Regions from separate parts of the Novibacillus thermophilus genome, predicted to be linked through region 1. Evidence: riboswitches for the same ligand, from Rfam matches in the RefSeq annotation. Region 1 holds a riboswitch; each other region holds the start of a gene.
What was found. Region 1 has a riboswitch for S-adenosylmethionine ahead of B0W44_RS09085 (sodium:solute symporter family protein). Riboswitches for the same ligand answer to the same signal wherever they lie in the genome.
Positions count from the first base shown of each region.

Region 2: linked by a shared signal. The riboswitch ahead of B0W44_RS14075 (OsmC family protein) and the one ahead of B0W44_RS09085 (sodium:solute symporter family protein) in region 1 are both predicted to bind S-adenosylmethionine.
Region 3: linked by a shared signal. The riboswitch ahead of B0W44_RS03385 (MFS transporter) and the one ahead of B0W44_RS09085 (sodium:solute symporter family protein) in region 1 are both predicted to bind S-adenosylmethionine.

Region 1 covers NZ_CP019699.1:1,817,777-1,821,054, reverse strand. Annotated here, with positions in the region: gene B0W44_RS09095 (ABC transporter permease) at 1-458, opposite strand, end outside; gene B0W44_RS09090 (MTH1187 family thiamine-binding protein) at 466-762, opposite strand; TPP riboswitch at 846-959, opposite strand; SAM riboswitch class I at 1,065-1,179, shown strand; gene B0W44_RS09085 (sodium:solute symporter family protein) at 1,385-3,004, shown strand; gene B0W44_RS09080 (MetQ/NlpA family ABC transporter substrate-binding protein) at 3,060-3,278, shown strand, end outside.
Region 2 covers NZ_CP019699.1:2,895,303-2,898,580, reverse strand. Annotated here, with positions in the region: gene B0W44_RS14085 (NADPH-dependent FMN reductase) at 1-249, opposite strand, end outside; gene sfnG (dimethylsulfone monooxygenase SfnG) at 246-1,328, opposite strand; gene B0W44_RS14075 (OsmC family protein) at 1,444-1,908, opposite strand; SAM riboswitch class I at 2,046-2,149, opposite strand; gene B0W44_RS14070 (putative RNA methyltransferase) at 2,611-3,278, opposite strand, start outside.
Region 3 covers NZ_CP019699.1:681,170-684,447, forward strand. Annotated here, with positions in the region: gene B0W44_RS03385 (MFS transporter) at 24-1,304, opposite strand; SAM riboswitch class I at 1,402-1,523, opposite strand; gene B0W44_RS03390 (hypothetical protein) at 1,831-2,289, shown strand; gene B0W44_RS03395 (sigma-54-dependent transcriptional regulator) at 2,719-3,278, shown strand, end outside.

The DNA of each region.
Region 1 (3,278 bases):
TCCCTGTCTGCCGAACTCAGCCCGTCCACTGTACTCACAGCGACCGGAAAAAACGTGACCAGGGCGACGATGAGCACCTTTGGCAGCAAACCGTACCCGAACCAGACGATAAACAGAGGGGCGATAGCAATGATCGGCACCGTTTGCGTCCCGACCAAAAGCGGATACAGTCCCCGGCGCAGCCAGGGAGACAGTTCAATGAGAACGGCTAACGACAGGGCTACGGCAATGCCTGTCGCAAAGCCGAGCATCGCTTCCTGCAACGTCGGCCACATGTGACGGTTGACGACTTCTACATTGTGTAAAAAGGCAAAGACTATGTCACTCGGCGCCGGCAACAACCACATGTCCACGTCAAAGACATGCACCCCGAGTTCCCACAGGGCGAGAAACACAGTCGCGAGCAAGACTGGCGGCCAAACAGTCATGGCATGCTGTCGCCACTTCACGCGTCTCACGTTCCATTCACCTTTGCCGGTACTTGCCCACTTTTTCTTCCATCGTCACCCCGGATGGACTGTAGTCAATTTTCACAATGGTGATCACCCGCTCGCTTCCCGCCGCAATCACCGCTTCCTGGGCTCTCTTCACAACGTCCATCAACTCGTCGTACTCACCTTCCATCGTCGTCTCCATCGGACCTACTTCGTACTTCACGCCCGACTGCTGAATCACGCCAATGGCTTCGTCCACGATGTCGTAAATATCTTGATCCCCTGTCACACGGGGGATGACTTGAATGCTGACATTGACACGGGGCATGTCCACACCTCCTTCAAACGTAAAGAAAGCCAATCCTGATCAGGACTGGCTTAAGCGCAACGTCACATGTCTGCTGTCCACAAGCAGATGACGACTATGATCCCTGCGCTGGCATTATCCAGATCAGGTTTAACGGGTCGGTACCATTTTGGGGGTACCCTCTCAGCCGGGCTCTCCCAGCTCCCCTCTGTTTAATGTGACTATAGCACAAACCTTACACCCTGGCAATGACAAAGCGCGCCAAAAACAGTTGACAACAGTTTAGGGGGTGACTATACTGGTTTTAAAATCTGATAGACATTCTCTTATCCAGAGAGGTGGAGGGACTGGCCCGATGAAACCCGGCAACCTTTGCACGGTTCCTGTGCAAAAAGGTGCCAATTCCTGCAAAGCCGTTTAGGTTTTGAAAGATAAGAGAGGTGATGATCGGGTCGCTAGCCTCTCTGTCTTTGCAGAGAGGCTTTCTCATTTTAACAGCTTGCAGGAAGGATGAAGATGTCTCATCAACTGTAAATGCATACTTATCCTATATGAAAAAGCGGTGAGAGCACCAAATGACGGATAAACGAAAGCCCGACAATCTAGAGTGTAAGGGCCGATCACGTGAAGGGAATGACATTTAATGAATGAATACGGTGTGTGGCTGATAGGATTAGCTGTTGTCTATACGTTTCTGTTAATCTTTTCCGGTTATGTCGCGAGGCGTAAAGCAGCTCGCGGAGAGGACTTTTTTGTCGGCGGCCGTCAATTTTCGCCGCTTGTCGTCGCCCTCTGTATCACCGGACTGTTTTCCGGCTCAACTTACATCTCCATTTTAGAATTAGCATACTTGAAAGGCATATCAGCTGTTTGGTATGGAGTCGCTGAAACGGTGCAAGTGTTAATTATCGCCTTTATTCTGCTCGCACCGTTTCGCGAACGGATGCTGGTGACGATCTCGGGCCTCATTGGTGATTATTACGGGCGTTGGGCGAAACTGATCAGTGGTGCCATTACAGCATTCTCTTTTCCGATGTGGTCAGTGGCGACGGCCATCGCTTTTGCTTCTGCTATCCATGTGTTTACCGGCATCCCCCTCTTTTTTTCTGTTGCGTTGACATCCCTCTTGCTCTTCATCTATTTGCAAGCAGGTGGAATGTGGTCAGTTGCCTTTACGCAAAGCGTCAATGCAGTCGTATTCTCACTGATGTTTGTGGTGGGGTTAATCGCTTTTTTTGTCAACCCGGGAATAGAGGGTCTGGTTCAGCTAGCCCAAACACAACCAGACATGTTTACATGGGGAAATGCCGGTTTACAAGTGATCGTTGCGTGGTTCGGCACATTTCTCGTCAATGTATTGTTGGCCCAGGCGGCCTTCCAGATGGCGTTGTCCTGCCGAACCGCAAAAGAAGGCCAGAAGGGACTAAAAATGGCAGCCGTCATGGGGATACCGTTTGTGATCCTCGGTGTGCTTTTCGGGATGGCCGCTGCCGTGGTCGTCCCAGACGCAGGCAAGGGCTTGATCGCCATTCCCCAGTATCTCATGCAAGTCCTCCCTGCGCCTTTAGCCGGACTGTTTTTCCTCGGCATATGGGCTTGTGCCCTGAGCTGGGGAGCGCCGTGTCAGTTTTCCGGGGCGACCAGTTTAGGCAGGGATGTCGGCAGTGCTTTAAATCCCCGCGCGACCAATGATCGACTCGTTCGCTATACGAAGTGGTCGCTGTTGTTACTGACAGGTTTAATGATCCTGTTTGGCACTCTGCGCACTGAACAGTCCGCGTGGTGGAATATACTCGCTTGGACCGTGCGCAATTCGGCGACTTTCGCACCGGTGTTAGGCGCCTTGTTCTGGCCGCTCGTGACGAAGGGAGGCGCTGTGATCTCAATGGTTGGAGGATTTGCATCAGGTTTGTTGTGGTACCACTTGGGCGAATGGTCACCCGATCACTTTTTCCTTAACACCCATCCGGTGTGGGTAGGTATGGGAATAAATTTAGCTTTAATGATAGTCACAAGTTTGTGGGAACATCGGGGCCAATGGCGGGTGAGCTCCCCCGATTCGTGGCTCGCTTGGTTCGGAGTCATCGCGACAGCCGCTTTAGCATTTGTCAACATACTGGCATTTGAAACACTCTATACCTCAGGGCTTTTAGGCTTGACCATATTCAGTATGTTCGTCGCGGTGTTCATTGCGCTAATTCAACTGACACATACGTCCACATCCATCTGGAACAAGGAGCATTGTGAAAAGCCCATCGCTTAGACGCTGCGGTTCGCACAGTCGCTAGTTAAATCAAAAGGATTGGAGAGGAACTTACATGAAAAAAACACGCATCTTCATCATCGCGCTAATTTTCACCGTCACGCTTTCTGCTTGCGGCGGAGATCTTGGCGAAGAAGCTTCAAGCGAAGAAAGCAACACCTTGAGCGAAGACAGACTCATCATCGGCGTGACCGCCGGCCCTCACGAACAAATCATGGAAAAAGTGAAGGAAGTGGCGGCAAAAGACGGCCTTGACATTCAAATTGAAGTGTTC
Region 2 (3,278 bases), 1.1 Mb from region 1:
ACCGCGATAGACAGGTGTTCCGACGATGAGCGCATCGGCATTTTCTATTTTTTGAATGACCTGCTTCGTATCCCCCTCATACAGTTTTGGATCTCTGCCGTCACAAAACGACAGTTTATAATCCCGCAAACTGATGAGGTCCGTCGCCACCGACGCATCGTACGCTTTAGCGAATGTGAGCGCCTGTTCGACGGCGATGTACGTTTTAGAGCGCGGTGTCAAACTTCCCGACAAACCTAACAGTCTCACACCACCACTCCTCTGTCTCTCAAAGCCTGCTCTTTTTCTCGGACGAGCGGGATCACGTCTTCCCCGAACGCTTCCAAGTCGGTCTCATAATGAAGGAAACCGACGAGTACTAAATCCACTCCGATCTTCTTAAGTTCGATGATGCGATCAGCCACTTGCTCAGGCGTCCCAATTAACCCCGTTTTAAAACCGTCATTGTACTGCACGAGGTCTTCAAGGGAAGAATTGGCCCACATCCCGTCCCTCTCCTTCGTGGACTGACCGGCTTCTTTGACCGATTCACTGAAACCTCTTACAGCTTCCTCATCTCTATGTGACACGATTTCCCGAAGGGTTTGGACGGCTTCTGATTCTGTGGGGCGGACGATAGCAAAACCGTTAACGGCAAAGTTCAGTGTGCGTTCTTCGACTTCGGCGAGGGACCGGACGTCTTCAATTTGTTCTTTGAGGCCGTCCAGCGTATTGCCGTTCATGAAATACCAGTCGGACACGCGTGCTGCCATCCGCCGGGCCGCCTTTGAATTTCCCCCTTGGAAAATCGGAGGAGTGTGTATAGGTTTCGGCTTGAGCGGGGCGCTGTTTATCCGGTAAAAGTCCCCTTTAAACGTCGTCTCCTCTTCTGTCCACATTGACCGCAACACACGAATGAATTCTTCCGAACGGCGGTAACGTTCGTCGTGTTCAAGCCACGGCTCGCCGTAACCAGTAAACTCGCCTTTAAACCAACCACTGACGACATTGACTGCGGCGCGGCCACGACTGATGTGATCCAGTGTAGCGATCATCTTCGCATAAACTCCAGGGTGCCAAAGGCCGGGAAGGACGGCGGAGATAAGCTTAATCCTCGAAGTGACACTGGCCAGTGAAGCAGCTAGCGTCGCTGCTTCTAGTTGATTTTCTGCTCCGTAGTTCGCTATAAAACGCGTTTGCAACAAGGCGTATTCAAAGCCGACTGCTTCTGCCGTTTGGGCGTAACGTTTGTTTGCTTCAAACGTCCAGTCTGTTTGCTGCGGAAGTCTGGAAATGACGAGCCCTCCGCTCACGTTCGGCACCCAATAAGCAAACTTTATGTCGCTCAATGTTTTCTATCTCCTTTATCATGAACCTCGATGGGTCCGATCCTATGGGAGATGGGACCCGTGCCAAATGTCTTTGTGAAGAGTGTGTTGCCAAAAGTGTACCTTTTTTTCGTTTTTATGTTGTTGGAGTACGCTGATCTTTCTCAATGACAAAACCGGAGGACACGAGGTTGACTGGATGGGCAATCGTATCCGCCACCGGGCAGTGGGCTTCGACAAATTGTAAAAACTCTTTCACTTTCGCTTCCGGCGCATCAGTCTTCAAAAACACTTGATACCTCACGTCGGAAAAACCGGGGCGAACGTCCGATTTGTCCAAAAAGCCGTCTAAATCTAAATCTCCTTCCAGCTCGATGCGCAGTGCGTCAACGGTTATGTCAAATTTCTCGGCGTAAGTCTGAATGACGATGGACTGGCAAGCTCCGAGGGCCGAAAGGATGAGTTCCACCGGATTCTGTCCCAGATCCGTTCCGCCGAGCTCCTTTGGCTCGTCGACGATGACCGTGTGGCCCCTCGAGTGTGTCCGAACTTGAAATTTTTCTCCTAATTGCGCGGTTGCCTTAAATGTACTTCGTGCCATTTCAATCTCCTCTCCAATCTTATGTTTCGTGCCATCAAAACCCGTGTGTTCCTTCTTTTCCCGCATCCCCCTTTAACGTAATAAAACCCTTCTCAACAAGAGAAGGGTTCACAAAACGCGGCACATTTTGTCAAGCCTTCTCATCTTCGGAATGAACCATTCCTCTGAAATTGGCACCGGGCCGTTGCGGCTGGTTGCCGAGAGTTCATAGGGTCAGTCCCTCCCCCTCTCTGGATAAGAAGCAGACAATTGCTATGTCATTTTGCTGACTTTGAAATAATCATATCACAAGAGAGATATCTGTCAACACCTTTTCAATTTATTGTCAATCGTCAGTGAAATTGTCCCCTTAACTGTTCCGAGAAAATGTCACTTTAGAAACCGGCCGAACGTTGTCATTTGTCCAGCCGGGCTTGCAAGCGTCACGTATTTATGCAAAGCTGAACTTGTTTTTTTGGGGATCGACCCCTTCCCTCGTTCAACAATCGTTCTCATTCTGAAGGAGAAAGCAGATGGATTCGATTCTGCTAAGGTATGACCTTCCCGCCATAAGAAATCGTCTGCCCCGAGTAATTGGCCGGTAATTTCGCGCGGTGAATACATAATCCAGATTCGTTCCTTCGGGCAACGGACGGTACGCCGACTCGGCTTGTTGAGGTTGGGTGGCAAAGCGGCGATGATGCTTTTTTGAATAAACCGAATTTAATCGGGCTGTTTATAACCGATTAAAATCTCTAAATCAACGGTGATGTCTGCCGCTTCCCGCTCTAAAAACGATCTGACCCGCTCCTCAGGGGCTCTCCACGCCAAAGGAGTCATGCGGACCAAGGAGTGAATGGACGATTGATCGAGGCTCATCGTATAACATATTCGCGAACGATCGAATTCGGGAAAAGCCTCTTGAAACCGGTCGACAGTCCCTTTGTTGGAATACGTCTGTTTTTCCGCTTCATCAAAAAAGGCGTCCCTTAACTCCTTTAAATAGCCGTTTTGCGGAACAACCTTCAGCACAAAGCCATTCGGTTTCAACAGTCTGTTGAATTGCGTGTAGTTTGAAGGTGACAAGATATTGAGAATGACGTCAAACTGTTTGTCTTTAAACGGCGCACGGGCAAGATCAGCCACACACCAAATTTTGTTCGAATCATGCTGGGACGCGATGGCGACACCTTCTTTTGATAGATCCACCCCGACGCCTGTTACCGTTTTTCCCACAGCTGTCACTATCTCGCATACGTTCGAAAGGTGGAAACCTTCACCACAGCCTGAATCGAGAACGTAGACGGTCTCTTTTTTTGAGGCCTGCTTAATGATGAATTTAGCTATGGACCGGATGAGCGGTTCAAAAAAACCGCCCTCTGCGTAGAGTT
Region 3 (3,278 bases), 1.1 Mb from region 1:
CACCTTTCTCCCAGGAAATAAACCTAAAGTTCCTTCAGTTTGAGGGCACCTATAAGTCCGAGAAGGGCCAAGGAGATCAAATAAGTACTGACAGCAAACGCAGAATCAAAGTTGTCGACTAAAAAGGTGCTGATCATCGGTGCGATGCCACCCCCGAGGACCGCTCCGATTGCATAAGCAACCGATGAACCGCTGTACCGCAGGCGGGCTGGAAACGAACTTGCGACAAATGATGCGAGGGGGCCGTACATGGCACCAAACGTGAAAAACGCGAACGCTACCGCAGTCACAATGAGGAAAGGCTGTTTGCTGTTGACCAGGACAAAATATGGAAATGCCCATACCACCAAAGAGAGGACACCGACGACATACACGTTCTTGGCTCCGACGATGTCTGAAAAGTGTCCGAAAAGGACTACGGCAAGTGCCGCCGCAATGCCGCCGAGCACAGTGGCATTGGTTAGCAGATTCTGATCGAGGTTTAAATACGTCGATCCATACCCGATAAAAAACGTACTGAACGTGTAAAACGCAGCGAACATCACAATGTTCACTAAGATGGCCCAGAGGATCGTTTTAGGGTAGGTGCGAAGCGATTCGAGCACAGGAGCTTGGGACACATTTTCGTCTTTTAGAACTTTTTGAAACTCTGGTGATTCCAGAACGCGTAAACGGGCGTACAGTCCGACGATGACTAGGCCCAAGCTGAAAAGGAACGGAATGCGCCATGCCCACGAAAAAAAGGCGTCACCGGATACCGTGAGTAAGAGTGAAACAACGGTTGAAGAGAGTACTAAGCCGAAGGGTGAACCCAGCTGTGGGAGGCTTGCAAAAAATCCGCGTCGATCACGCCCTGCCCACTCCATAGAGAGCAAGACAGCACCTCCCCACTCTCCGCCTGCTGAGAGACCCTGTAAAAAGCGGAGAATCGACAACAAGAGCGGAGCCCATATGCCAATTGTTTCATAAGTCGGTAAAAGCCCCATAGTCGTTGTCGCGATTCCCATCATCAGTAATGTGAAAATGAGTGTCGTCTTTCTTCCAAAGCGATCGCCAAAGTGACTAAAGATAAAACTGCCAACAGGTCGTGCCACAAACCCGATGGCAAAGATTAAGAACGTCTGCATCAACCCTGCGTAAGGGTCAGAATCCGGGAAAAACAAAGTAGGAAATACGAGGGCTCCCACTGTTCCGTAAATAAAGAAGTCGTACCATTCGATGGTTGTTCCGATCACGCTCGAGATGGCGGCCCGACGTCGGTGAAGGGATGTTTCGGAAACTTCAACTGATACATCATAACTCATTCACACTCTCTCCTCTCCTGTCACTATTTCTAGGCTCGACACATACAAAAACCCCCTCTTCGATAAGAAGAGGGGTTCGCTCTGTAGCGAAACGCTCTTCTTATCTCTCGGAACGAGTTAAACTCATCCCGCAGGAGTTGGCACCTTTTTTGCACTGCGCGAGTGCAAAGAGGTTGCCGGGCTTCATTGGGCCAGTCCCTCCGCCTCTCTTGATAAGAAGCATTCACTATGAATATGTAATTGAAAAAACTTGTAATTATCCTACAACTCTATTCTCACATTGTCAAGGGGAATACGCCGTTCAGTTTAGAAAATTTTTTCTGAACTACTTTGTCCGCACCTTACAAAATTGTAAGTTTTGGTAGTTAAAATGTAAGACCAATCAATGTCAATCAGTTTCAAATTTTTCTACGATAAAAGAAGAGCCGAAAGATCGTGATACTTAAATGGCTTTTGGGAAAAAAGCGTGTGTGGTACGGGTACTAGAAATGCGTGAACGTGTTTAGGGGGAAGGGGATGTGAGCACATGGATACGGGTCGGTTTATTTGTGTCCTTCAACACTCAATTCCTGCGACGTTTCGTCTCTTTTTGGCAGTGAACTTTCTGATTTACGGAGCTGCTAAACTGACGTTCGGACAATTTGGCGTACCAACAGAAGAAATTGCCGCCATGCGAGGAGAAGGTTTTACGTTAGCTTGGACATTTTTTGGATATTCGCGCTTATATGAAATGTTTATCGGGTTAGGGGAAGTCATAGCCGCTGTCTTAATCGCGATTCCGAGGACGGCAACGTTGGGTGCCATCTGTTATTTTCCAATTGCCGTTAATATTATGATGGTCAATTATGCTTTTGATATTGGTGTTCAAGACCTCAGTACTGTTTTGATGGTTATGTGTCTCATCTTACTGTGGCTGGATCGCAAGAAACTTCTTTTGATTTTTGTAAAATCACACGATGTGGCAGAAAGAGTGAAAAAGTTATGACAAGCTTTGTCGTTTCGGAATTAATTGTGATCTTCGTTCTTACGACGTTGTATTATTTTATTAAGGATATCAAAAGCGACCATAAGAAAAAAGTATGAGTTTGTCCAAGGATAAAGGAGTGTGCGATTAGTTTTGTCATTGCGGTAGGGGAAATCAACCGCACGTATAAGGATTATAGATGATACAGCAGTTTCAGTATTGTGAGAACTTCCGAGAGAAACTCCCAATTTTTTGCTGGTACTGATCATTTTGGGAGGTTACCGACCGCCTTATACGATGCCTTCCTTTAGCTATGTCATGATGGATCAGTCATTGAGAACGTGTTGATAAGCGTAAGACACTCTATCAGACAGAAGCGTAAAGTCTCACTTGATGACACGGTCATTTTGTATAATATTGACGAAAATGTATTTAGTGAGAGGTGGGAAGTTGAGTAATCAGTTGTGGGATACGTTGTGTCAAATGTGTGACGAGGCGCGAGACAAGTGGGGGGTAAGCGCACAAGAAATAGCGGATACATTGCAACAGCATCGCAGTAACGTCAGCCGGGAATTAAACCGGCTCGTCAAACACGGTTTGGTTGAGAAAAAAGAGGGGCGCCCTGTCTTGTTCCGTGTGGCTCGTACATCAGCCGGCATCCAAGTATTCGGTCGAATAATTGGGGCAGAGGGTAGTTTTCGCGCTCCGATTGAACAGGCGAAAGCGGCTTTGCACTACCCTCCGTACGGCCTCCATACTCTCCTCTTCGGCGCGACAGGCGTCGGAAAAAGCATGTTTGCGCGTTTGATGTACGAATACAGGCGGATTTCCACCCAGCATAAAGGAGAATTTGTCACCTTCAACTGTGCTGACTACGCTCACAATCCTCAACTGTTGCTTAGTCAGTTGTTTGGCAGTGTGAAGGGATCTTATACGGGAGCGAGTCAAGACCGGCGAGGTTTGTTGGAACGGGCTGATGGCGGCATGCTTTTTTTAGACGAAATTCACCG